One region of the Bacillus sp. JJ722 genome, then DNA from elsewhere that is predicted to be linked to it. Evidence: riboswitches for the same ligand, from Rfam matches in the RefSeq annotation. Region 1 holds a riboswitch; each other region holds the start of a gene.
The links. A riboswitch is a leader RNA that binds a small molecule or an ion and turns the genes downstream of it on or off. The one in region 1 is predicted to bind S-adenosylmethionine.

Region 1 (18,737 bases):
ATACGCTACATGCATCTTCTTTACTGTCTAGCGAAATATTTGAAGCAAATGAACAAGAGAATATGGTGTTAACAAAAAGTTATCGTTCCACTAGACAAATTATTGATTTTACAAAGTATATTATTCAGGGTGGAGAGGCAATAGAGGCGTTTAATCGAAACGGCAAAAAACCAACATATTCAAAAGTAACAAATGAAGAGGGATTTCATTCAAAACTAGTGCAGTTATTAAATAATCTACAAGAGTCTCAATATCAAACTATTGCTGTTATATGTAAAACAGCTGAAGAAAGTACTAGAGCATATGAACATCTCGTTAAAGATGTAAATATTCAATACATGAGTCAAACGACATATACATTCACAAAAGGCATCTTAGTCTTACCTGCATACTTAGCAAAAGGAATAGAATTCGATGCAGTGATTATTTATGACGCTTCTAACTATTCGAATCAAAGAAGCGTTGAACGGAAGCTATTTTATACGGCTTGTACAAGAGCGATGCATGAGTTGCATGTATTTGCTTCCAGTGAGAAAACACCATTTATGAAGCGAATTCCTATCTCAGTATATGACGTCATTCAAGATTAGATGTAACATTTCATCATCAGTCATCCTTGTGTAGTGGTTAGAAGCTCATCAAAATTTCAATCTTTTAGAGTTGTCAAAATTTCTACACCTTACTATAATCTTTGTTACAATAATAGTAATATGTACAATACAGAAACATACATAGGTGGGGGATAAATATGCAATTGAATTTTGTGAAATGTCATGGTTCAAGTAATGATTTTTTAATATTAGATGAATATAGCCATCCAATACAGTTATCAGATAAAGAAAGAGCACAGTTAACACTTACATTGTGTAATCGTGAAACGGGAATTGGTGCTGACGGTATTTTATTTTTTCAAAAAAGCGATGTAGCGGATGGTAAAATGCGCGTATTTAATTCTGACGGATCAGAAGCTTCTATGTGTGGAAATGGATTACGTTGTATAGCACGATATGCTTGTGAATTATTAGGGAAGCAGCAACTTTCAATTGAGACTATGAAAGCAGTTCTAGCAGTGGAGCAAACAGAAGATATTTTTGAAAATATTCCTACTTTTAAAGTGGAAATCTCGCCTGTCTCGTTTCTTGTTAAAGATTTACCTTTCAATGTAGAAAGTGAAACTTTCATCAATCAGGAGCTAGCTGAGTTAGCGCCGGAATTAAAGTTTACGGCTGTAGCGGTTCCGAATCCACATTTTATTTCAATTGTTGATTCGGAAGTATTAGTAAGTGGCGTGCAAGAAAAACTATCAACGTATGTAAATGGAGAAAATCCTTATTTTCCTGATGGCGTAAATGTAAGTTTTGTGGAGCTACTTGAAAGTGGTAGCATTTTTGTCAAAACATTTGAAAGAGGCGTAGGATTTACAAACGCATGTGGTACTGCAATGAGTGCTTCTACACTTGTTACGTGTTTACAAGGAGAAAATAATGTTGAAGAAATCATTTCTGTTTATAATCCTGGTGGAAAAGTGAATTGTCAAGTTCATAAACAAAATGATTCCTATTCGATTGATCTAATTGGAAATGCAACATATGAGTTTAAAGTACATGTAGAAATGCGTGATACCTTAAACGCATTTACAATTACAGATAAAATAGAGTTTCCAGAAGAATTGCTAGCATATCAGGCAATGCAAGAAGCTTGTCAACTGTATGTAAATAAATATTTGTGAAAAATATTGCTTATTGAAAACAAAGGGAACGTATGAATGAATTAAATATATTGTATTCATCGCAAAAGGAGAAAGAAATTTGAATTCTATCAGAGCAGAAAGACTAACTAAGAAAAATATTCAATATATTATTTTTATCGCGTGCCTGATTGCTGTTTATTCTTATGTGTTTTTAAGATTGGTTGATGGATTAAAAGCAAATGAATTACGAAGCTTTGACTATAAAATCATTGAGTTTTTTCAAGGCCATATTTCTGATCAATTAACAGTTGTTATGAAAGCAATCACATTTCTAGGTGGAAAGCTTGGCCTTACACTCGGTGTTCTCATTACATCCACTATTTTTTTCTTTTATAAAAAACGTTATGCTGTTTACTTAATCCTTTCATCGAGCTTAGGTGGATTATTTAACGCGTATTTAAAATGGTTGTTTCAAAGAGAACGTCCTGACTTTTACCCGTTGATTGTAGAACAGGGATACAGCTTTCCTAGCGGTCATAGCATGGCTTCTTTTATTTTTTATACTACTTTAGCAGTTGTGTTAGCTAAAGTTGCAAAAAATAAATTACTTGATATATTGATTGCGGTTTTGTTTACGATTATTGTGCTTTTAATTGGCATAAGCCGCATTTATTTAGGTGTACATTATCCTAGTGATGTAATTGCTGGATTTGCAGCCGGAGGATTTTGGGTTTGCCTATGTGGACTAGCCTTAAATTACTATGAATTTAGACGTGAACAAGCGTCTTAATTCATAGGTTTTTGCAATGTTTACGAAAAGGATTAGATATAATATTTACAAGTTGCAATAAAACAGATTGACAAATACTCATTTCATCATTATGATATAAAAAATGAAATATCAAAAAATTTAATAAAAAACTCTTATCTAGAGAGGCGGAGGGACTGGCCCTACGATGCCCGGCAACCATCATTTATGAACGGTGCCAATGCCAGTAGAAATAAAATTCTAGTCGATGAGAGCGAAGTTAAAGTTTGTAATATTACTAGCGCTCTTTCTCATTAGAAGGGGCGTTTTTTGTATTAGTAAAGTTGAAGTTAATGGGGGATGAACATGAATATTGAAACAAAATTAGTTCAAGCTGGTCAAAAGAAAGATCCAACAACAGGTTCCATAAGTACACCAATCTATCAAAATGCAACCTTCGAGCATCCGGAGCTTGGTAGAAGCACTGGATTTGATTATTCGAGAACGGCTAATCCAACAAGGAAGGCATTAGAAGAAGCGATTGCTGAATTGGAAGAAGGAGATGCTGGTTTTGCTTTTTCTTCAGGTATGGCGGCTATTACAACCGTTTTATTCCTCTTTAAATCTGGTGATCATATTGTTATATCAGACGATTTATATGGTGGCACGTATCGAATATTAGAAGAAATATTTAATAATTATGGAATTACAGCATCTTATGTTGATACTTCGTGTTTAAGCGATGTTGAAGCAGCCATTAAAGATAAAACAGTTGCCCTTTTTATTGAAACACCTACAAATCCGTTGATGAAAATAACCGATTTAGCGGCAATTAGTAAGTTAGCGAAAGAAAATAATTTATTAACTATAGTCGATAACACATTTCTAACCCCATACTTACAAAAACCAATTCAATATGGTGCGGATATCGTGATTCATAGTGCATCTAAATATATTGGAGGACATAATGATGTTATCGGTGGTTTAGTCGTTACGGCAACTGAAGAATTAAGCGAAAAGGTAGGCAGATTACAAAATAGTACAGGAACGATCCTTGGACCTCAAGATTCGTGGTTATTATTACGAGGATTGAAAACATTAGCAATTAGAATGGAACGTCAACAAGAAAATGCTCAAGCAATTGCTGAATGGCTGGCCCAACATGAATTAGTGAAAAAAGTATTTTATCCAGGTTTAGCAAATCATGCTGGAAGATCAATTATGGAGAAGCAATGTAATGGCTTTGGAGCGATGATCTCCTTTGAAGTTACTGAGGTATCAATAGTTGCAGATTTATTAAAGCATGTTCAGGTTATTAGTTTTGCTGAAAGTTTAGGTGGTGTAGAATCACTGATCACATATCCAACTACACAAACACATGCTGATATTCCGAAAGAATATCGTGAAGAAAAAGGTGTAAGTGATTATTTATTACGATTTTCAGTAGGTATAGAAAACGTGCAAGATCTAATTTCTGATTTGGAGCAAGCTTTTAAATAAATGTAGCCAGTAAAAAATCATACATTCATAATACAAGGTTAATAGAATATTGAGTTGCTAACAAATAATTTGGGGTGAATACTTCGTGAACTTTCGTGATGAAATACAGAATCGAATTTTAATAGGTGAAGGTGCAATGGGCACTCTTCTATATTCAACTGGTGTTGACCAATGCTATGAAGAGTTAAATATTATTAATCCTGATTTAGTAAGGAGCGTACATCAAGCGTATGTTCATGCAGGTGCTGATATTCTTCAGTCGAATACGTACGGGGCGAACCACTATAAGTTAAAACGCTACGGATTAGACGATAAAGTATCTTCCATTAATCGAGAAGGAATGAGAATAGCAAAAAGTGCCGCTTTAGAGCATCACTTTGTCTTTGGTACGATTGGAGCTACAAGAAGTTTACGAAAGTCGGATATTACCTTAGATGAAATTAAAAGAAATTTCAGAGAACAATTATTTAGTTTACTATTAGAAGATCCAGATGGGCTTATACTAGAAACATTCTATGATTTTGAAGAAATGGAAACGGTATTAGAGATTGCAAGACAAGAAACAACAATACCGATTATTGCGAATGTGTCACTTCATGAAATAGGGTATTTGCAAAATGGTATGCATTTAAGTGAAGCGGTGCCTATTTTAGAAGACAAAGGAGCAGATGTTGTTGGTGTGAACTGTCGTTTAGGTCCTCATCATACGATTCGCGCTTTGGAACAAGTTCCTCTACCGACGAAAGGAGTTTTAAGTGCATATCCAAATGCTAGTTTACCAGAGTACATTGATGGTAGATTACAGTACGAAACGAATGCAGAATATTTCGGTAAAAGCGCACTTTTAATGAGAGAACAAGGAGTAAGAATTATTGGTGGTTGCTGTGGTACGACACCAAGTCATATTGAAGCAGTGAAGAAACATATAACCGGACTTTCACCAATATTTGAGAAGGAAGTTTCTCCAAGAAAAATAGAAGTGAATCAAACTATACATCATGAAATTGATGAAGCTTTATATAAAAAAGTAGAGCATAAGAGAACCATTTTAGTTGAATTGGATCCACCAAAGAAATTAAATGTATCCGCCTATTTAGAAGGTGCAAAAGCATTAATGGAAGCGGGAGCAGATACAATTACGATGGCAGACAATTCGCTTGCGTCACCTCGTATTAGTAATATGGCTCTAGGATCTATATTGAAACAACAAGGTGTAAATCCACTCGTTCATTTAACTTGTCGGGATCATAACCTAATCGGCTTACAGTCCCATCTTATGGGTCTTCACACATTAGGTTTAGATGAAATTCTTGTCATTACAGGCGATCCATCCAAGGTAGGGGATTTTCCAGGTGCAACGTCTGTATATGATGTATCTTCAATGGATTTAATCAGTTTAGTAAAGCAATACAATGAAGGACTTTCTTATAGTGGTAAACCATTAGGGCAAAAAACAAATTTCAAAGTTGCGGCAGCTTTTAATCCGAACGTGAAGTATCTTCATAAAGCGGTTGGACGCATGGAAAGAAAGATTAAAGCTGGGGCAGACTCGTTCTTAACACAGCCGATTTATTCAGTAGAGCAAGTAGAAGAAATCTATCAAGCTACAAAACACATAACAGCACCAATATTCATGGGGATTATGCCTTTAACAAGCCATCGTAATGCGGAGTATATCCATCATGAAGTTCCAGGAATCACACTTCCTGATTCTGTATTACGTGCAATGGAGAAGGCTGGAAATGACCGTCTTCAAGCTGAAAGAGAAGGCTTAGCTATTGCTAAAGAGTTAGTGGAAGCGACAATGGAACGATTCAACGGTATTTATTTAATTACCCCATTTTTGCGATATAACATTACTGTAGAACTAACACAATTCGTTCGAGAAATAGATGCTAAGCAGAAAGAGGAAGTGACAGTATATGAGTAATCATGATTTATCAACATTAATGAATGAACGAATTTTAGTTCTTGATGGTGCTATGGGAACCATGATACAAGATGCAAACTTAACAGCAGCTGATTTTGGTGGCGAAGAATATGAAGGTTGTAATGAATATTTAACATTCACTAGTCCAGAGACGATTGCAAACATCCATGAAGCCTATTTAGAAGCGGGTGCTGATATTATTGAAACCAATACATTCGGTGGAGCGAGCATTGTATTAGATGAATATAATCTCGGTTCTATTGCATATGAGCTTAATAAAAAAGCGGCCCAAATAGCAAAAGTGGCATGCGAGAAATATAGCACACCTGAAAAGCTGCGTTTTGCAGGTGGATCTATTGGACCTACAACGAAAACATTGTCTTTAACGGGTGGAACAACATTTGACGATTTACAAGCTTCTTATAGTGAGCAAGTAGAAGGGTTAATTGATGGTGGATGCGATGTATTAATAGTAGAAACGTGTCAAGATATGCTGAATGTGAAAGCTGCTTACACAGGTATTAAACAAGCATTTGCTAAAACCGGAAAAGTACTTCCGATTATTATTTCTGGAACAATTGAACCTATGGGCACTACATTAGCAGGGCAACCAATCGATGCTTTTTATTTCTCTTGTGAGTATATGAACCCTATTGCAGTTGGTTTGAATTGTGCGACTGGCCCTGAATTCATGACGGATCATGTGCGTACATTATCTCAATTAGCAAACACAGGTATTAGTTGTTATCCAAATGCTGGTTTACCGGATGAAGAAGGTCATTATCATGAATCTCCTGCATCACTAGCTAGTAAAGTAAGACAGTTTGCAGAGAAAGGTTGGATAAATATTATCGGGGGGTGTTGTGGTACGACTCCTGCTCATGTGAAAGCGATTGTAGAAGAAGTAGCAACGCTACCACCACGGCCAATTCCAATTGAAACACATAATCACGCCGTTTCAGGTACAGATTCTTTATTATATGATGATAGTATGAGACCTTTATTTGTAGGTGAACGAACAAACGTCATCGGGTCCAGAAAGTTCAAACAATTAATACGTGATAAATCATTTGAACAAGCTTCAGAAATTGCTCGTGCTCAAGTGAAAAAAGGAGCGCACGTTATTGATATTTGTTTAGCAGACCCTGATGATGATGAGTTAGGAAATATGAAGGAATTTGTCAAAGAAGTGGTGAAGAAAGTAAAAGTTCCGCTCGTAATTGATTCAACAGATGATGCTGTTCTTGAGCAAGCTTTGAAATATTCCCAAGGAAAAGCTGTTATTAACTCAGTGAACTTAGAAGATGGCGAAGGAAAATTCAAAAGTGTCTCAAGCCTCATTCATCAATATGGTGGTGCTCTCGTTGTTGGAACTATTGATGAAAAGGGAATGGCGATTACAGCTGAAGACAAATTGCGAGTTGCAAAGCGTTCATATGATTTGTTGGTAAATAAATATGGTATGAATCCGAAAGATATTATTTTTGATCCACTTGTATTCCCAGTAGGAACAGGTGATGAACAGTATGTTGGCTCTGCCCTTGAAACGGTAAAAGGCATTCAAGCTATCAAAGAAGAATTGCCAAATAGTTTAGCCATTCTTGGAATAAGCAATGTTTCATTTGGGTTACCACCTAGAGGTCGAGAAGTATTGAATGCCGTTTTCTTATATCACTGTACGAAAGCTGGACTTGATTACGCGATTGTTAATACGGAAAAATTGGAGCGCTTTGCAAGCATTCCGAAAGAAGAAGTAGAACTTTCCGAGAGATTATTATTCGAAACAAGCGATGAGACGCTTCAACAATTTACAGCTTATTTCCGAGATAAAAAAGTTGAAAAGAAAATCGATACGAAGAAGCTATCGCTTGATGAACGATTAGCTCAATATATTGTAGAAGGAACAAAAGAAGGGCTCATAGCTGATTTAGATGAGGCTCTTGGGGAAGGCAGAGCTCCTTTAGACATTATCAATGGGCCATTAATGGCAGGGATGAGTGAAGTTGGTGTTCTATTCAATGATAATCAACTGATTGTTGCGGAAGTATTACAAAGTGCGGAAGTTATGAAAACATCTGTTTCTCACTTAGAGCAATTTATGGAAGTGAGCGAAACAGGTAATTCAAAAGGTAAAATCATCTTGGCGACTGTTAAAGGCGATGTTCATGATATCGGTAAGAACTTAGTAGAGATTATTCTTGCTAATAACGGTTACGATATTGTTGATTTAGGTATTAAAGTAACGTCTCAACAAATAATAGAAGCTGTTGAGAAATACAAACCATCCATGATTGGGTTATCTGGTTTATTAGTTAAATCTGCACAGCAAATGGTTTTAACTGCTCAAGATTTAAAAGATAAAAGCATCGATACACCAATTATGGTAGGTGGAGCAGCGCTATCAAGGAAATTCACAGATTTCAAAATTGCTCCGGAGTATAAGGGGACAGTTCTCTACGCAAAGGATGCAATGGATGGCCTAGCACTTGCGAATACGATGCATGATGATGAGCAAAAACAAGAATTTGTGGAGGCACTAGACGAAAAAAGAAAGAAATCTTTAGCTCTAGCTGCCCAAAGACCAACTAAAGAAAAGAAAGCGGAAGAAGTAGTTATTACGGTTAATCCAGCTGAAGTTAAGGTGCCTGAAGACACAAAACGTCATACGCTAGTCGATTATCCTTTACAGACAATTATGCCGTATGTAAATCGTCAAATGTTAATCGGTCATCATTTAGGATTAAAAGGTAAGTTAGATAAGCTATTAGCGGAAAAAGATGAAAAAGCATTGCAACTGACTGACTTAGTAAATACTTTATATGCTGACTTATTGCAAAGTGATTATAGTGTCAATTCGATTTATCAATTCTTCCCTGCACAAAGCGATGGTAAAAAAGTGATTGTGTACAATCCGGAAAATTATAATGAAGTGCTAGAAGAGTTTGATTTTCCAAGACAAGAAAGTGCGCCATTCCTATGTTTAGCAGATTATTTAAAGCCAGTAGGATCAGGTGAAATGGATTATGTCGGATTCTTCGTTGTAACCGCTGGTAAAGGCATTAGACAGCGTAGTGATGCGTGGAAAGAGAATGGAGAATTCTTAAAAAGCCATGCCATTCAATCGATTGCTCTTGAAACAGCGGAAGGATTTGCAGAGCGAATCCATCAAGTAATGCGAGACAAATTAGGCATTAGTGATCCAATTGAAATGACTATGAGAGAACGTTTCTCTGCCAAATACATTGGTCAAAGATTTTCATTCGGCTACCCAGCTTGTCCAAATCTTGAAGACCAAGAAAAGCTATTCCGTTTGTTGAAGCCCGAAGATATTGGAGTTCAATTAACGGAAGGTTGCATGATGGAGCCAGAAGCTTCTGTATCAGCGATTGTGTTTGCACATCCTGAGGCTAGGTATTTTAATGTGGAGAGATAGCGGGTAATAATGGGTTTGATATCTGTATAAATCAGAAGTTTGACTAGTTTTCCTGATAAAACCAGTAGTTATGATTGTGAGTAAACCTTCTTTTATCTTATTTAAATTGGATGAGAGAGGGTTTTTTATTTGGCTTATGTAAAGGAACCGTATTTTTCTAAGGAAATGGAAAGCTTTTTTAAAATTGATAGGTGATCTTGCACAATAACAAAGATTATACAAAAAGGGGTCGTTCAAAAAGTCAGTGATAACTGACTTTTTGGACAGCCCCCTTTCTTACTGCAAGAAAATATCACCATTACCGTTAAAAAGTTTAGTAAACTGCATGATACGCTCATGATTTTTCTGAAGGTATTGATCAACCTCATCAATATTTTGTGCTTTTAAAGACTGACTTAGTGCTGTGAACATATTAATTGTTGAGTAGTGTGGCTGATGCTTCGTTAAGTTATAAATGATCATCGACATACGCATTGAGTCTTGCTTGATATTTTGAAAAGCTTTCAATAGAACGTCGTTATCGTAGCTTTTAAAAATTGTTTCAATAAAATTATATGTTTCAATTAAGTACCCATAGTAGTCGTTTTTTTCTTTTGCGTGTATTTGATGTAGAATAATCGGTTTTAATTGAGAAATTAGTTCATTATTATTTTTTTTGATTAATTGATAAAGAACGATCTTTTGTAAATCATGTAAAAACAAACAATTATCAATAAATGTTTTTTCAGAAAAACCTTTTACATATATACCTTTTTTATCAACAGAGTCTATGTAATTTTTTCGAATGAGTCGTATTAATGCAGTCCGTATTGGTGTGCGACTCATTTTTAATTCCTGGCTTAAAATGTTCTCAGATAATTTATCGCCAGGCATGTATTCGGCTCTAATAAATCTTTCTAGCAATTTGTGATAAGCTTGTCCAGCTAAGGAACCCATATTATTCTCCTCTCTCTAATTTTTAGATTAATTGAAAATAGACAATATGTCATTTAAGTTTACAATATTTTAGTAAATTTCTAACGATTAATTTATACCTCGTTAACAATCAATTGTTATATTCATCTTGTATACAAGTTGTACAACTATTAAATTTTTCGGAGGTCAACATGAAAAAGTATAAGTCGCTTTTCTTAGGTTCTATGTTAATGGGTGCAATAGTATTAAGTGGATGTAGTGATGAGAAAGATGCGAATGCAAAAGGAAATGGTGAATTGGAAGAGTTTGTAATTGCTTACCTTCCACAAGAAAGTTCTGAGCAAAAAGCGAAAGTTGACGCAGCTTTTGAAAAAGATTTAGAAGAATTATTAGGTGTAGAAGTATCATCTTATCAAGCAAATAGCTATAACGCTGCCATTGAAGCCATGAAAAATGATAAAGCAGACTTAGCATTATTTGGAGCATTTTCATATATTGTCGCAAATGAACGTGCCGGTGCGGAAGCCATAGCTGGAATTAATATGGACACAGAACAACCAATGAGTGTGTTCATTGTCCCAAAAGATTCTTCAATTTCATCTCTTGAGGATTTAAAAGGAAAGACAATTGGATTTGCAGATCCTGTTTCAACTTCCGGGCACTTAATGCCAAAAGCACATTTAATTGAAGAGTTAGGTGTGACCGTAGAAGAACTTGAAAAAGAAGGAGAATTCTTTAAAAGTGTTCAGTTTGCAGGAGGACATGATAAGGCAGTAATCGGTGTTACAAATAAGCAGTATGACGTAGCAGCTGTATCACCGGGTGTACTAAAAATGATGATAGATAATGGTGTGATTAAGGAAAATTCATATAAAGTTATTGAAGAAGTACCGAATATTGAAGTTGGTGCAGGCGGTGCTTTTGCAATTCGTGGAGATCATACAAAGGAATTAAAAGAGGAAGTAAAAGACTTCTTATTAAATTATGATGATCCTGCTTATTTAGAAGCATTAACAGGTAGCACAGATACGAAGTTAGCAGAAGTAAATGATAGTGATTTTGAAGAATTTCGTAAAGTAGCAGAATCACTGAATCTAAGTCCGGAAGAATTATTAGCACAATAAGGAGAGCGATATGAACATACAGTTTGAACGAGCGCAAAAAGTGAAACAATCACTTGGCATATTATTGTTTGTCCTGATCATTGGCTTTTCTGTTTGGTATGTGGAACTTGATATCGTGGAACTATTCGAGTCAATACCAACATTTTTTCAATTTATTTTCACAGATTTTTTACCACCAGATTTTAGTGAGATTAGTAATTTTGTTGGACCGGTCGTTGATACTATTTTCCTTGCCTTCATTGCAACAGGTATTTCATGTGCGTTAGGGCTTGTGCTGGCGATTTTAATGGCGCAAACTACAGCGCCGTCAAAAGTGCTTCGTATGGTATTAAAGGCAATTTTAACATTCTCACGAAACATCCCATCACTTGTCTGGGCAGCGGTATTAGTTGTGATTTTCGGAATTGGGAATTTACCAGGCTTACTCGCATTAATTGTCTTTGGCACAAGTTTTCTAGCACGTGTCTATTCAGAGGCAATTGAAGAACTCGATGACCATGCAACAGAAGCAATTGTTGCTTGTGGTGGTAATCACTTTCATGTTTTAAAGCATGCGATTATGCCGCAGTTTATGCCGAGTTTTTTAAATTGGTCACTTTTTATGGTCGAAATCGGCATTCGGGCAAGTGCTATCTTAGGGCTAGTTGGCGCTGGTGGATTAGGAACGATGATTAAACAAACGATGGACTTGTTTCAATATGATAAAACGGCAATGGCGATTGTGATTATGATTATCTTAATTATGATTGTTGAAACAACATCTCAAAAATTAAGGGAGCGAATTATATAACATGACGACGAAGCATGAAGCTATACAGCTGCCAAATGTTCGAAAAAAGAAAATTCCTATCGCTCATGAAAAAACAAAAAGACAGCAACAACTCTTCTTCGGTATAAGTGGACTACTTTTTGTAATCAGCTTATTAGTTGTGGAAATTGATTGGAAGCAATTTGTAGAAGGGGTAGAAAAATTGCCAGCCACACTCAGCAATATGATGCAAATATCACTGACGATGTTACCAGATTATTCAAAAGAAATGTTGGCATCATTAGTTGTTGCATTACTTTCATTACTATTTGGATTAGTACTTTCAATTGTAACGGCGTTTTTAGTAGCGCGTAATATCGCACCTTTTATGTGGTTAAGTTACACAATTCGCTTCTTTGTAATGATGGTTCGTGCTGTGCCGACAACAGTGTGGGTATTGATTGCCGTTGCCAGTATCGGATTTGGATATATGGCAGGAATCTTAGGATTAATCCTACCAACTTCTGCCTATTTAATACGGACGTTTGCAGCACAGATTGAAGAAGTAGGAGATGACACAATTGAAGCATTACGGTCAGTTGGTGCCAACTGGATTCTAATAGTATTTAAAGGGTTATTACCAAAGTTAAAAACAATATTTATTGCGACAATTGCTTTTAAGTTTGAAATTAATGTTGCAGAATCTGTTGTACTTGGAATGGTTGGTGCAGGCGGTGTTGGGATGTTAATCCAAGACTCTATTGCTTACTACAACTTCGGTGACATGACTTTAGGGATTATGATTGTCTTTTTTACGATGTTTATAATTGAGACATGTACAGGTTTATTACGAAAGAAATTGCGTTAGGAGTGAAATCATGAAGCCTTTACTACAAGTGAAAAATTTAGAAATGCAGTATACAGATGGTACAAAAGCCTTGAATGGCATATCGTTTGATGTGAACGAGGGTGAATTTATTGCTGTAATTGGGCCAAGTGGCGCTGGTAAATCGACATTACTACGTTCAATTAACCGACTTGTCACGCCAACAAATGGAGAAATTCTTTATCAAGGGGACTCGTTAATGACAGCGAAAAACAAAGTGCTACGTCAATTACGATCAAATATCGGTATGATTTTTCAACATTACAATGTTGTCGATCGATTAAGTGTTTTAGAAAATGTTCTTCACGGAAATCTTGGAAGAATGGGAACTTTTTCAGGGTTATTCAATCGCTATACAGAGGAACAGAAAGAAGAGGCAATTGCTTTACTTGAAAAAGTCGGGCTGAAAAATGAAATCCGTAAGCGTGTTGATGAATTAAGTGGTGGGCAGCGTCAGCGAGTAGGTGTATGCCGTGCTTTAGCACAAAATCCATCACTTATTTTAGCGGATGAGCCAATTGCATCACTAGACCCTAAATCATCAGCAATTGTTATGGAAAGTATTTATCACAACTGCTTAGAACGAGGCATTGCTTGTCTTGTTAACTTACACCAAGTGGATGTGGCGAAAAAATATGCAACACGCATTATTGCGATTCAAAAAGGTCGCGTGCTATTTGATGGTGCACCAAGTGAATTAACAGATGATTTAATTGTACGTTTATATGAAGGAAAAGAAGAAGAATTAATGGCAGGATAAGGAGAGAGTCTACTATGAATCAGACAAAAACAATAGCATTTGAATCGATTTACAACTTCCGTGATATGGGCGGTCAATTAACTAAAGATGGAAGACAGGTTAAAGAATCCTTATTATTCCGCTGCGGCGAATTAGGTCATGCCACAGAAAATGATATTGAGCTATTAAAGAATTTACAACTGCAAACAATTTTTGACTATCGTGAAGAGAAAGAAGCAAACGAAGGTAAAACACCACATATTGAAGGTGTCGAAAATATTCGTATTGCAGCTAACAATTTAGAAGAAGAATCATCATCTCTTGAAGGGTTGCTTCATAATGAGATGTGGAAGAAAGAAAATGCATTAGGTACGTTTTATACAGAAATGCTATTCGGCAACCCAGCATACCAAGAGCTTATTGCACGTATTAAAAATAAAAAAGCACCTCTTTTACACCACTGTACAGCAGGTAAAGATCGTACAGGCGTTGGTGCAGCATTAATTTACTTACTTCTTGGTGTCGATGAAAAAGACATTATTTACGAATACTTATTAACGAACGAATCAACAGCCAAGCATACGCCAAAATGGTATAGCGTCTTAAAAGAAGAAATGAAAGACCATCCTGAACTATTTGCACAAGTAGCAAATGTTAAACCTCAGTATATGGAAATGGTCTTTGCGAAAATTCGCGAGCATTACTCAGATTATGACACATACTTTAAAGAACAATTTGGCTTAAGTGGTGAAGACATTAACGACATTAGAGAATTCTATCTTGTATAATCACGATGTTCTGTCTTATTTTAAATACTTATTGCTAGGCATTATGTCGGATAGTGCTTTGTGTGGCGAACGAAATTTAACAACTCGTTAATATTAGTATATAAATGACATAGTTTATTGTTAACATAAACTACTATAACCTGAGTAGTAACTTTAATGTGGAGAGATAAAATGAAAAACCTTTCTTCATATAATGAAGGATAGGTCAGACTGTAGGCAAACTGGAATTTTTACGAGCTTGTATACAGTCTGAAGGGGGGCTGTCCGAAAAGTGATTTCAATCACTTTTCGGACGCCCTTTTACGCTTTATTAGCCCTTCGAAGTAGGTTGCGTGAAATAGATAAACTCGGCTGTTATGTTAGAATACCTATATTTGGCGCTTTCGTTCTAGATGTAACCTATGTATCTTCTTAAAAATCTAAAGAATTACTTTCCCATCAATCAAACAAAGATCACAAATAGGACTTATAGGACAACCTTTTTTCTTCAATTAACGTACTTGATAGTTATATAAGAAAAAAGCGATTTTTAAGTCCGCTTCCCAAAACTATTTCTTATAAATCTAAATTACTTCCAGTTCTTGCAATTCCTCACACATTGATAACGGCCCATCCGTTGCAGCTACAACCTTTCTTCCTTTCCTTAATCATAGTTTAATAGCTTCAATAGTAGCATTTGGAATGCTGCCTAATTAAATTAAAACTATACTATTTCAATGGTTGGCCAGAAACTATATGCCAATGGAGATGTTTTGAGTCCTGATAAAAACCTAGGTTAGTTATAACTCTACAAGCACCGTTTTCTTCAGTCACCATAGTTGCGACCTTTTTAATTACTTCTAATAGTTCAAGCAATAGATCGTTATCACTTTCTTCCAATGTAATTAAAGAAGGTATGTGTTTCTTAGGTATAGCAACAATATGAACTGGATAAAAAGGTCTTGTATGATAATAGGCTAAGATATTATCTGTTTCCAATACTTTATTTACTTGCGTTTTACCGCTTAATACTTCATCACAATAAAAATCTTCAGTCATAATGTCCTCCTTAAATAACCTTTTTTTCTTTGGTAATAATATATTCTTTTCACATGTTCCAATAACCTTCTTCGTTAATTCAATAAGATAAAATGTTAGTATGCCGCCCGTATTCGTCGAATTTATATTGACGCAAATAAGATTTAACTATTCCTATACATAACTAATGAAAGTGAAGGAACCCTAAACAGTGAGGAGGTGTAAGTATGACAAAAATTGGTGTGGAACACTCATTAACTGACATTCAAGATGCCTTGACCGAACTTGGATACAACGTTGCTCAATTAGGGCACGCAGAAGACGCCGATGGAGTGGACTTCGATTTTTGTGTAGTAACAGGATTGGACACGAATGTCATGGGTATACAAGATACAAAAACCACTGCATCTATCATCGAAGCAAACGGAATGACCGCTAATGAAATTGTCAATGAAATTAAACGTAGATTAACTCAATAATTAGAATAACAAAAAAGGTCCTCATGAATGTTGTTATGACTTACATGATGGCCCTTTACTAGCTATTTTTAACCCGAATCAAGACTCACCTCCTCCATTAACGTATTTCTACAAAGAAGGTAAGGTTTTTTGTGCTGTTATTAAATATTTTTCACTAAATGAACAATTCATATGCCTTCAAACTATATTAACAAAATACATTTTGATGTTTTAGTATTGAAATGAAAATGACTTTATAAGGGGTATTTAGCCTCTGCATAGAAATAAAAAAAAAGCTAAAAATAAACAAATAGAAAGGAGTGTAAATAATGCCTTTAACAATTGGGAAAAGAATAATGAAAGTCATAGCCATTACTTGTGCCATCGTTGTTGCTATGCTAATAACCTTCTTTTGTAATGATGAAGCAAATTCAGTAGAAGCCATTCAACCAACCGGAGTTAATGATTTTCTACCTATTGAAGAAAGTGAAGAGAATCGAAAGGTTGCATATTTAACATTTGATGATGGACCTTCCAAGAATACGATTCCAATATTAGATATTTTGGATAAATACAAAATTAAGGCTACTTTCTTTGTAATGGCTAATTCAGAACCTGAAGGAGCTGTAGGCTATAAAGAAATGATTAAAAGAGGTCATGCGATTGCACTTCATACATATACCCATGATTATCAAAAGATTTATGTATCAAAAGATGATTTCTTTCGAAATATTAAGAAATTAGAAATTTTTTTGAAAGATAATTACTCCATAAAAACGAAAATATTGCGTTTTCCGGGAGGGTCGAAAAACGTTTCAAGCAAAATTTATGGTGGACCAACTATTATGAAGCAAATTACTTCAGAGTGTGAAACAAGAGGTTATCGCTATTTTGACTGGAATGTGGATTCAAAGGATGGAATTAGTCCGACGGTTAGTGTGCAAACAATTACATCTAATGTTTTAAATGGTGCTAAAGATAAGCAGGAAATCATTATTCTTCTTCATGATATTAACTTAATGAAGAATACAGTAAAGGCTCTTCCTACCATTATAGAAGGATTAAAATCTCAAGGTTTCACCTTTGATGTGATCAGTGATAAAACAGAAGAAATGCAGTTCAAGTAGAGAATGAATATCACAGAAAAGACTTCCGCTTTTAAAAGAAAAACGAGGATTTTATTAGTGGAAGTTAATGAATGCAACATTATATTTGAACTAGAAAAAAAGAATAAAAAAAATTATCTTTTTTGTGTGTCAATATTTTGAACTGTAGCCATTAAAGTGTTAATATATCTTTGAAAACGTTTTATTCACCGATGTCAAAATACTCATATTTTGAACAATATTCTTTACATATTCATTACATGTTCGATTCGTGAAGGAAATTTGGGTATTTAACATTAAGGATAATAGTTTCATACAATCATATACTTCATAAGGTGGGGGTTTAAAGATGGCCAGCCATAGAATGGGTGGGAATCCATGGGGAAATTTAACGGGACCAAACTACGCATATTTGTTAGAGAAATATGAACAGTTCTTACAAGATCCAAGTTCCGTTGATTCAGAAGAGAAAGAATTATTTGATGTATGGGGAGGCCCGGATGAAAATGCGGCAACTTATACTCAAGTAAACGAAGGTACGGTAAGTTTACAAAATTCAAGTACTTTCAGCATGCAAAAAATGAAATCAGCTGTAAAGCTAGTGGCACATATTCGTAAGTATGGTCATCTTGCAGCAAATATTTATCCAATAGGTAAACCTGATGATGAAGAAGTTTCTTTAGAATATTCAAGCTATGGTTTAACTGAACAAGATTTACGAGCTATACCTGCTAATCTTCTTTGTGAGGAAGCACCAAGCTCTGTGAAAGATGGTTATGAAGCAATTCAATACTTGAAAGAGCTTTATACGAAAACAATTGCGTTTGAATTCCATCATGTTCATCAGATTAAAGAACGTGAATGGTTAACAAGCATTGTTGAATCCGGAAGAATGTTTCCGAAAATTTCAAATGAAAAGAAAGTATCATTATTAAAGCGTTTAGGGGAAGTTGAAGGTTTTGAGAAATTCCTTCATAAGACATTTGTTGGTCAAAAACGTTTCTCTGTAGAGGGTCTTGATACTTTGATTCCTGTTCTTGATGAATTAATCTCTGAATCTGTTCAATCAGGAACGAAGAGTATAAACATTGGTATGGCTCATAGAGGTAGATTAAATGTGCTTGCACATGTCCTTGGAAAGCCATATGAAATAATATTTTCAGAGTTTCAAAATGCTCCTAACAAGGAACTTGTACCATCTGAAGGTTCAATAGGAATCAACTATGGTTGGACTGGAGATGTAAAGTACCACCTTGGTGGAGATAAACAAATTAAAGATGATAATACCGTTAAGGCTAGACTTTCATTAGCGAATAATCCAAGTCATTTAGAGTTTGTTGGAGCTATCGTTGAAGGCTACTCAAGAGCTGTTCAAGACGACCGTACGAAACCTGGATATCCTGAACAAGACTTGACTAAATCACTTGCTGTAGTAATTCATGGAGATGCTGCTTTCCCAGGGGAAGGTATTGTAGCGGAAACATTGAATTTAAGTAGATTGAAAGGTTTCCAAACAGGTGGATCAGTTCATATTATCACGAATAATATGATTGGTTTTACAACAGAAAGCTATGATTCACGCTCTACAAAATATTCAAGTGACTTAGCAAAAGGCTATGAAATTCCTATTGTACATGTGAATGCAGATGATCCTG
Region 2 (3,991 bases), on a different contig from region 1:
TCAATACCTCTTGCAGCCACATCAGTAGCGACTAAATAGCGGAAGGCCCCTTTTCTGAAATCATCCATCACCGCAAAGCGATCTTCCTGATACATCCCACCATGCAGTTGATCACAATCGTAATTTAACACATCCAATTCTTCATACAATTCCTTCACACGCTCTTGCGTACGACAGAAAATAATGGCGCTATCAGGGTTTTCAAGGATAGTAAGATCACGAAGCAATGCTAGTTTCTCATCTTCTTCAACAGTATAAAGAACATGGTTAATATTCTCCGTCGTTAATCCTTTTGCTTTTATTTCAATGTAAGTTGGTTCATTCATATAAGAAGAGCAAAGACGCTCAACATCCTCTGGTAAAGTTGCAGAGAATAATGCTGTCATTCTCTCCTTAGGAAGCTGTTCGATAATAGCAGAAACTTGATCAATAAAACCCATATTAAGCATTTCATCACTTTCATCAATTACTAAATATTTTAAAGCCTCTACTTGAAGTGTGCCTTTCTCAATATGATCAAGAACTCGCCCTGGCGTTCCCACCACTACATGTGTTTTTTGTTTTAAATCTAATTTTTGTTTCGCAAATGATTGTTTTCCGTAAATTGCGGCTGCCTTAATTCGTTTGAATCTACCAATATTCGTAAAATCTTCTTTTACTTGAGCTGCGAGCTCTCTCGTTGGTGTTAATACTAAAGCTTGCGGTTTATTCTCTAACCAATCTATCATTTCGCAAATAGGGATTGCATAAGATGCAGTCTTACCACTCCCCGTTTGTGATTTAACTACATGATCTTGTTGTTTTAAGGCAACCGGTATTACTTTGCTTTGTACCTCAGTTGGCTCTTTGTATTGTAAACTTTCTAATGCTCTCAATATTTCCTTGCTCAATGGAAATGAATGAAAAGTAATTGTGCTCATGTTTAACCTCATTTATGTGATTTAATATTTTTATTTCGTTCTCGACTAAGCATAACACGTAAAACTATCAAAACTATTCCCCCGGAAATAAAATTTTCATTTTGTTATATGCTCTAACTCCGTTAAAAAAGATGCCCTTCAAAAATTGTGAACATCTCCTCCTATTCACCTTATGCAAGTTTACAAACATCCACCCACTTCTCTGCTTTTGAATAGGTTTGCAATTCATCACAAGTCAGTTCAATAGCGGAATTGCTACTTCCGCAGGCTGGAAATAACGTATCAAAACGCTTCATTGATTCATCCAAATAGACACGTAAATCACGCTTTAAGCCAAAAGGACAAACACCTCCGACAGCGTGTCCAGTAAACTCTAATACTTCATCCGGATTTAACATCTTTGCCTTATTGCCAAATTCATCTTTATATTTCTTGTTATCAATCTTAGTATCACCTGCTGTTACAACTAAAATAGCACTATCACCATCTTTAAAAGACAGCGTCTTAGCAATTCTAGCAGGAATTACTTCTAGCACCATAGCAGCAAGTTCAACTGTCGCACTTGATTGGTTAAATTCACGAATTTGATCTTGTAAATGAAATTGTTTAAAGTATTCTCTTACATTTTCAATTGCCATTAACCTTTTCATTCCTTTCTTTCATTACCGTATTAACTAAAGATATATGTAAAAATTATACAACAAGAAGAAACGAATGCAAAAAAACTAATTTCTTCTCTAGTAGAGAACCATTACTCTTCCTAATACTCCTTGATTAGAAAAAATTTATAACTACTATTTTTATCTGAACCACCAATAAAGTAAGCGTTTACTATTAGAAATTTTAAATTTTTTTGTATTGACAAAACGAAAATACCGAAGTATTATTCAAATTACTTAAAAAACTTTATAAAAAATAACTTATCCAGAGCGACCGAGGGACTAGGCCCTATGACGTCCGGCAACCCCCAATTTGGGAAGGTGCCAATTCCTGCAGAATGATTTTCATTCTGAAAGATAAGTCGAGATAAAGATATTGTTTCGATGCTTCTTTCAGTTGAAAGGAGCATTTTTTTATTAAAAAAATAGCAACGTGTAAAATCGCACCGGCCCTTTTTGGAGCGGGTGACCCCGCTTAAGAAAAAAGGAGAATATGACATGATTAATATTCAAAATGTTTCGAAGATTTATAAAACAAAGAAAAAAGAGGTAAAAGGAGTCGATGATGTTTCACTAACGATTGAAAAAGGAGACATATACGGAATTGTGGGTTACTCAGGTGCAGGTAAGAGTTCTTTATTACGTTGTATGAATTTATTGGAACGACCAACTTCTGGAACGATTACTGTAGATGGAATTGATTTAACATCCTTAAACTCTCATAAATTAAGACTAGCACGATTAAAAATCGGTATGATCTTTCAACACTTCTACTTAATTAGTCAAATGACCGTGTTCGAGAACATTGCCTTTTCATTAAAAGCAGCTAGAGTTCCTTCTAATGAAATAAATGCTCGTGTGGAAAGTTTACTAGAAATGGTCGGTTTGGCTGATAAGCGCGATGTATATCCAGCCCAACTAAGTGGTGGTCAAAAACAACGTGTAGGAATTGCAAGGGCGCTTGCCAATGATCCAACAGTCTTGCTGTGTGACGAAGCAACTTCGGCTCTTGATCCGACAACAACAAAGTCCATATTAAATCTATTAAAGAAAATAAATAAAGAACTCAATATAACAATCGTATTGATTACCCATGAAATGAACGTAGTGAAGGAAATCTGCAATCGAATGGCTATTATGCAAGATGGAAGAGTCATAGAAGAAGGTTCTGTATACGAGGTATTCGCTAACCCTCAAGCAGCTTTAACGAAGGAATTCATCGAAAGTGTTGTTTCTTTCGATGTTCCAGAAGTTATTCTCAATGAATGTAGAGGAACGATTGTAAAGATTATCTTCAAAGGAACGATTGCAGGAGAAGGCATTATATCTGATACCTTGCAGCAATTTAATGTAAAAGGTAACTTCCTGCATGGTTCGATTGAATATATTCAAGATTTACCTTTAGGCATTTTCATAATGGAACTTAAAGGTAACGAAATAGAAAATGCGCTTCAGTATATTCAAACACGACAAGCGCAAGTGGAGGTGTTACGTAATGGGCTTTGATTTCGCTCATCTAATTGAACTAGTCCCAGATATCAATAAAGCGTTCGGTGAAACCATTTATATGATTGCCCTATCATCTGTAATTGCAGTCATACTCGGTCTACCAATAGGTGTTCTTCTCTACATAACCGATAAAGGGTTGTTTTGGGAAAACCGTGTTTTTCAAAATATCTTAAGCTTTCTAGTCAATTTAATTCGCTCTATTCCATTTATCATATTACTAGTTGCTTTAATTCCATTAACAGAGTTTCTAGTACGTGACACAATTGGACCAACTGCTGCGAGTGTTTCTTTAACAGTGGCTGCCATTCCATTCTTTGCTCGTATTGTGGAAACATCACTTCGAGAAATTGATAAAGGTGTTATAGAAGCTGCCATCGCAGCTGGTGCAACACCATGGATGATTATTAAAGATGTGCTATTACTAGAAGCACGATCTAGCATTATATCAGGTGTTACATTGACATTAATCAGTTTAGTAGGATTCTCTGCTATGGCTGGTGTTGTTGGTGGAGGCGGAATCGGGGACTTAGCGATTCGATTTGGTTATTACCGCTACGATAATACGATAATGATTTCAACTGTTGTTATATTAATTATTTTAGTCCAGTTAATTCAGCTACTTGGCGATTTTATCTCCAAAGCTGTTGATAAAAGATAAAGAAAGTAGGAGACATTCATGAAGAAATGGTACAAAGGCTTTATATTATTACTAGCTATTTTAACAGTTACAGCCCTAGCGGCTTGCGGAAGTGACGATGCATCAAGTGATGGTGCAGAGAAAGATAAGAAAGAAATTAAGTTTGGTGCAACTGCCGGACCATACAGTGACATGGTTAAAGAAGCCATCATTCCTGGCCTGGAAGAAAAAGGCTATATAGTAAAAATCGTTGAATTCAGTGATTA
Region 3 (3,991 bases), on a different contig from region 1:
TTAATTAATATTTACAAATAAATATTTTAGTAAAGTGATTTTATCATTAATAGTATAAGGCTGTCAATTGAATTCTGAAAATAAACCCTTTACCTTTTTATGGTAATGAGTTAAACTGATGTTGAGTGTAATGAGGTAACACCTGTTGCAATTTCAATTGCATTCTCTAAATCAGCGATAATATCATCAATATGTTCAATGCCGATTGATAATCGCACTAAGTCTTCTGTAACACCTGACAGCTCCAAATCTTCCGTAGAAAGCTGTTGATGTGTTGTACTTGCTGGATGAATAATTAGACTCTTCGCGTCACCCACATTTGCTACATGACTCCAAAGCTTCACATTGTTAATTAACTTAGCACCTGCTTCTCTTCCGCCTTCGATTCCAAACACAACAACTGCACCGGCGCCTTTCGGTAAATACTTCTCAGCAAGAGCATGATCCTTATGTTCCTTTTCTCCTGGGTACAATACCCATTTAACAGCTGGATGTGCTTTCAAATACTCAACCACTTGCTTCGTATTGGCGATATGCTCTTTCATTCTCACATGCAATGTTTCTAGCCCTAAACTAAATTGGTATGCACTGAATGAACTTAATGCTGGACCTAAATCACGTAGTAACTGAACACGTGCTTTAATGATGAAAGCAGCAGCACCAATCGCTTCACTATAAACCAAATTATTATAGCTTGGATCTGGCGTAGTAAATCCAGGGAATTTCGGTGAATTCCAATCGAATTTACCACCATCTACAATAATTCCACCAAGTGTTGTACCATTTCCTAATAGCCATTTAGTTGCTGAATGGATTACAATATCAGCTCCATGTTCAATCGGTTTGCATAGATATGGTGTAGCAAATGTATTATCAATAATTAATGGAATACCGTTTTCATGAGCTATACTTGCTACTTTTTCAATATCTAATATGTGTAGACTCGGATTGCCAATTGTTTCAGCAAATACTGCTTTTGTTTTATCATTAATAGCCGCTCGGAAGTTTTCAGGATCTTCTGGATTTACAAGATGCACCTTAATTCCGTATTTCGGTAAAGTATTAGCAAATAAATTAAATGTTCCACCATAAAGCTTTGAAGCTGCAACAATTTCATCACCAGCTCCTGCAATATTTAGGATAGTTAGTGTAATGGCTGCCATTCCGCTTGCAACGGAAAGAGCTCCAATTCCGCCTTCAAGTAACGCAACTCTTTCTTCGAACACAGATGCAGTAGGATTATGAATACGAGAATAAATATAACCATTTTCTTTCAGACCAAAAAGATTCGCTGCATGATCAGTATCCTTAAATACGTAAGCATTGCTTTGATAAATCGGTGTTGAACGTGCTCCTGTAACTGGATCTGCCTGAATGCCTCCATGAATACTCAATGTTTCAAAACGATAATTTGTTTCGTTATTGCTCATATTTTCCACTCCCATATCTTTGTATTCCTCATCAAAAAAAGCTTCTTCGATAAGAAGAAGCTTTAAGGCCATTTCTTCTTATCTTTACAGAGTATTTCTTCTACTCTGCTGGATTTAGCACCGTGTAACTCATACCGGTTGCTGGGCTTCACAGGGCCAATCCCTCCACCTCTCTTGATAAGGTTATATTTAAAACCAAGTAATTTTATCAACTTTATTAGAAATATACCATCATTTCCAAACTTAGTCAATGAATTTTATTAAAAATTCAAATATTTCACACTACTTGTTGAGATCGACTTAATAAAAAAATGGCTTCAATGAGTAAAACTTGCCGATAATTGCCTTGTACTTGAATTTTATTCAGCTTCTGCAATTGACGAATGGAAGCTTCACCTCGAATGATTTGTTGTATAGAGTCTTTCGATCCAAACAAGTGAATACGATACGTTCCTTTATCTGTATAGTTTGTATGCAATTCCGAAGTAGATAAAAACAAATGCCAATTTTCTTCTTTAGTAGAAAAAACCACCATAGTATGAGCCTTCTTTAATAACACATGCAACTGCTCTCTATGTTCTAAATTAGATAACATCAATTGTAAAATACGCTCCACATCCGCCACACCCTTTTCATTCATCTTAAGAATAGAGATACCACATGTGTGAGAGTATTTCCTTTAATATTTGCTCGACAAGTTTCTTCGTCTTTGTCGATTATTATCATTATATACTTCTAAAAAGCTCTAATAAATATGGTACAGAATGAAATGCATATATTTTGTGATGTAGCTTACCTTCTTTAAATACCAACAAGCATGGCACACTCTCCACTTCATAACTCTCAGCTAATTCACGAATATAATTCACATCACATTTCCCTAATTCGACAGCTGGTACGATCTCCTTAACAACTGTTAACATCTTTGAAGCTACTTGACATGTCCCACAAATAGGAGTGTATAAATACAGACAAAATGAATCACCTGTTGCTATTTTTTTTACTATTTCTTCCCCATTCCATTCATTCATGTTGCTTTATTCATCCTTTATTTAAAAATTGTGTATGTACTTCAAAATTAGCACTCAACAAGACAGTTGCTATATGATTATTAGGCGCGGTCGCAACTTCTCGATATGCTTTATCAATGTACAAGTGCTTCGCTTCAGGCATTTCACGTTTAAATTGCTTACGTAGCTTTTCTCCCGACTCATCTTGATCAACCATTATGTATACTTCTTTATCATATAATTCATCCACAAACGCATCCATCTTTTGAAAGGATATCGTACCATTCGTACAAAGAATTTCCACATCTTCTTTTAAGACTTTTTGTACTTTCTTCTTATCAGATGTACCTTCAACAATTATCACTTTCTCTAATAGAAAATCTTCCATTCTTATCACCTTTTACAAATGATCTCATTAAGTCTAACATAACCTATTTTGGCGTTAATATCTATTTATAATGATTAATAAAATGAACACCGGTTCTTTTTGGATCGAAGGAAAACATCACTCACAAAAAAGAGGCATGTCTTGAAATCAAAACATGCCTCTTTATCAACTTAATCTTCTTTTGTCATTTCCTCATATTGCTCTGAAGTCATTAATTTCTCTAACTCAGATGCATCAGACGCTTCAATAACAACCATCCAAGCTTTTTCATAAGCCGATTCGTTAACGAATTCTGGATTGTCATTTAACACTTCGTTAATTTCTATAACTGTACCGCTAACAGGCGCATAAAGTTCAGAAACAGTCTTAACAGATTCCACACTGCCGAAAGGCTCGTCCGCTGTTAATGTATCGCCTACTTCTGGAAGTTCAACGAATACGATATCCCCTAGTTCTGCTTGAGCAAAATCTGTGATACCAATTCTTAATTTGTCGCCTTCTACTTTTACCCATTCATGTTCTTCAGAATAACGTAAATCTTGTGGTACTAATGCCATCAAAAACCCCTCCAATAATAATTTATAAAGACAAATGAGCTAATTATAACCACATTTGCTGAAACTGATCTTCTTTAAAGCCAACAGTTACTTTCTTTCCGTCCGTTACGATTGGACGTTTAATTAACATTCCATCGGATGCTAATAATTCAAACATCTCTTCTTCGGTTGCTGTTTTTAGTCGATCCTTCAACCCTAGCTCACGATATTTCTGTCCGCTAGTATTAAAGAATTTTTTGATTTCTAATCCACTTTTGCTATGTAAATCTTGCAATACTTCCTTTGAAGGTGGATTCTCCACAATATGTATTTCTTTAAATGCTAAATTATTCGTTTCTAACCATTTCTTTGCATTTCTACATGTACCGCATTTTGGGTATGAATAAAATGTTAATTCCATTATTTTCACTTCCTTTAGAATACCTTTTTACCCTGGAAAGCACAAAGGTTTTATCTTAGTTATCTACCACCTACAATAACAGCAATTAACAAAAAAACAAAATGTTTTCCTCATCATTCATACTTATAATTTATCATGATATTAACATATCACCTTTATCTCCCTTTTCACCAACTACAATACCATTTCTCACAAAGAGGGTGTCC

Region 2: linked by a shared signal. The riboswitch ahead of V7014_RS15830 (methionine ABC transporter ATP-binding protein) and the one ahead of V7014_RS11835 (trans-sulfuration enzyme family protein) in region 1 are both predicted to bind S-adenosylmethionine.
Region 3: linked by a shared signal. The riboswitch ahead of V7014_RS21915 (O-acetylhomoserine aminocarboxypropyltransferase/cysteine synthase family protein) and the one ahead of V7014_RS11835 (trans-sulfuration enzyme family protein) in region 1 are both predicted to bind S-adenosylmethionine.

The regions. Positions count from the first base shown of each region.
Region 1 covers NZ_JBALMO010000083.1:4,238-22,974, reverse strand. Annotated here, with positions in the region: gene helD (RNA polymerase recycling motor HelD) at 1-590, shown strand, start outside; gene dapF (diaminopimelate epimerase) at 749-1,729, shown strand; gene V7014_RS11840 (phosphatase PAP2 family protein) at 1,809-2,480, shown strand; SAM riboswitch class I at 2,612-2,713, shown strand; gene V7014_RS11835 (trans-sulfuration enzyme family protein) at 2,805-3,938, shown strand; gene V7014_RS11830 (bifunctional homocysteine S-methyltransferase/methylenetetrahydrofolate reductase) at 4,024-5,868, shown strand; gene metH (methionine synthase) at 5,861-9,301, shown strand; gene V7014_RS11820 (GntR family transcriptional regulator) at 9,578-10,237, opposite strand; gene V7014_RS11815 (phosphate/phosphite/phosphonate ABC transporter substrate-binding protein) at 10,408-11,340, shown strand; gene phnE (phosphonate ABC transporter, permease protein PhnE) at 11,351-12,130, shown strand; gene V7014_RS11805 (PhnE/PtxC family ABC transporter permease) at 12,132-12,956, shown strand; gene phnC (phosphonate ABC transporter ATP-binding protein) at 12,967-13,734, shown strand; gene V7014_RS11795 (tyrosine-protein phosphatase) at 13,749-14,501, shown strand; gene V7014_RS11790 (HIT domain-containing protein) at 15,210-15,539, opposite strand; gene V7014_RS11785 (YkuS family protein) at 15,746-15,997, shown strand; gene V7014_RS11780 (polysaccharide deacetylase family protein) at 16,306-17,103, shown strand; gene sucA (2-oxoglutarate dehydrogenase E1 component) at 17,432-18,737, shown strand, end outside.
Region 2 covers NZ_JBALMO010000124.1:9,671-13,661, reverse strand. Annotated here, with positions in the region: gene V7014_RS15840 (DEAD/DEAH box helicase) at 1-920, opposite strand, end outside; gene V7014_RS15835 (YbaK/EbsC family protein) at 1,091-1,558, opposite strand; SAM riboswitch class I at 1,838-1,943, shown strand; gene V7014_RS15830 (methionine ABC transporter ATP-binding protein) at 2,078-3,085, shown strand; gene V7014_RS15825 (methionine ABC transporter permease) at 3,075-3,746, shown strand; gene V7014_RS15820 (MetQ/NlpA family ABC transporter substrate-binding protein) at 3,765-3,991, shown strand, end outside.
Region 3 covers NZ_JBALMO010000224.1:13,278-17,268, forward strand. Annotated here, with positions in the region: gene V7014_RS21915 (O-acetylhomoserine aminocarboxypropyltransferase/cysteine synthase family protein) at 111-1,430, opposite strand; SAM riboswitch class I at 1,506-1,614, opposite strand; gene V7014_RS21920 (hypothetical protein) at 1,708-2,070, opposite strand; gene V7014_RS21925 (thioredoxin family protein) at 2,156-2,461, opposite strand; gene V7014_RS21930 (toprim domain-containing protein) at 2,472-2,828, opposite strand; gene gcvH (glycine cleavage system protein GcvH) at 2,999-3,385, opposite strand; gene V7014_RS21940 (arsenate reductase family protein) at 3,429-3,785, opposite strand.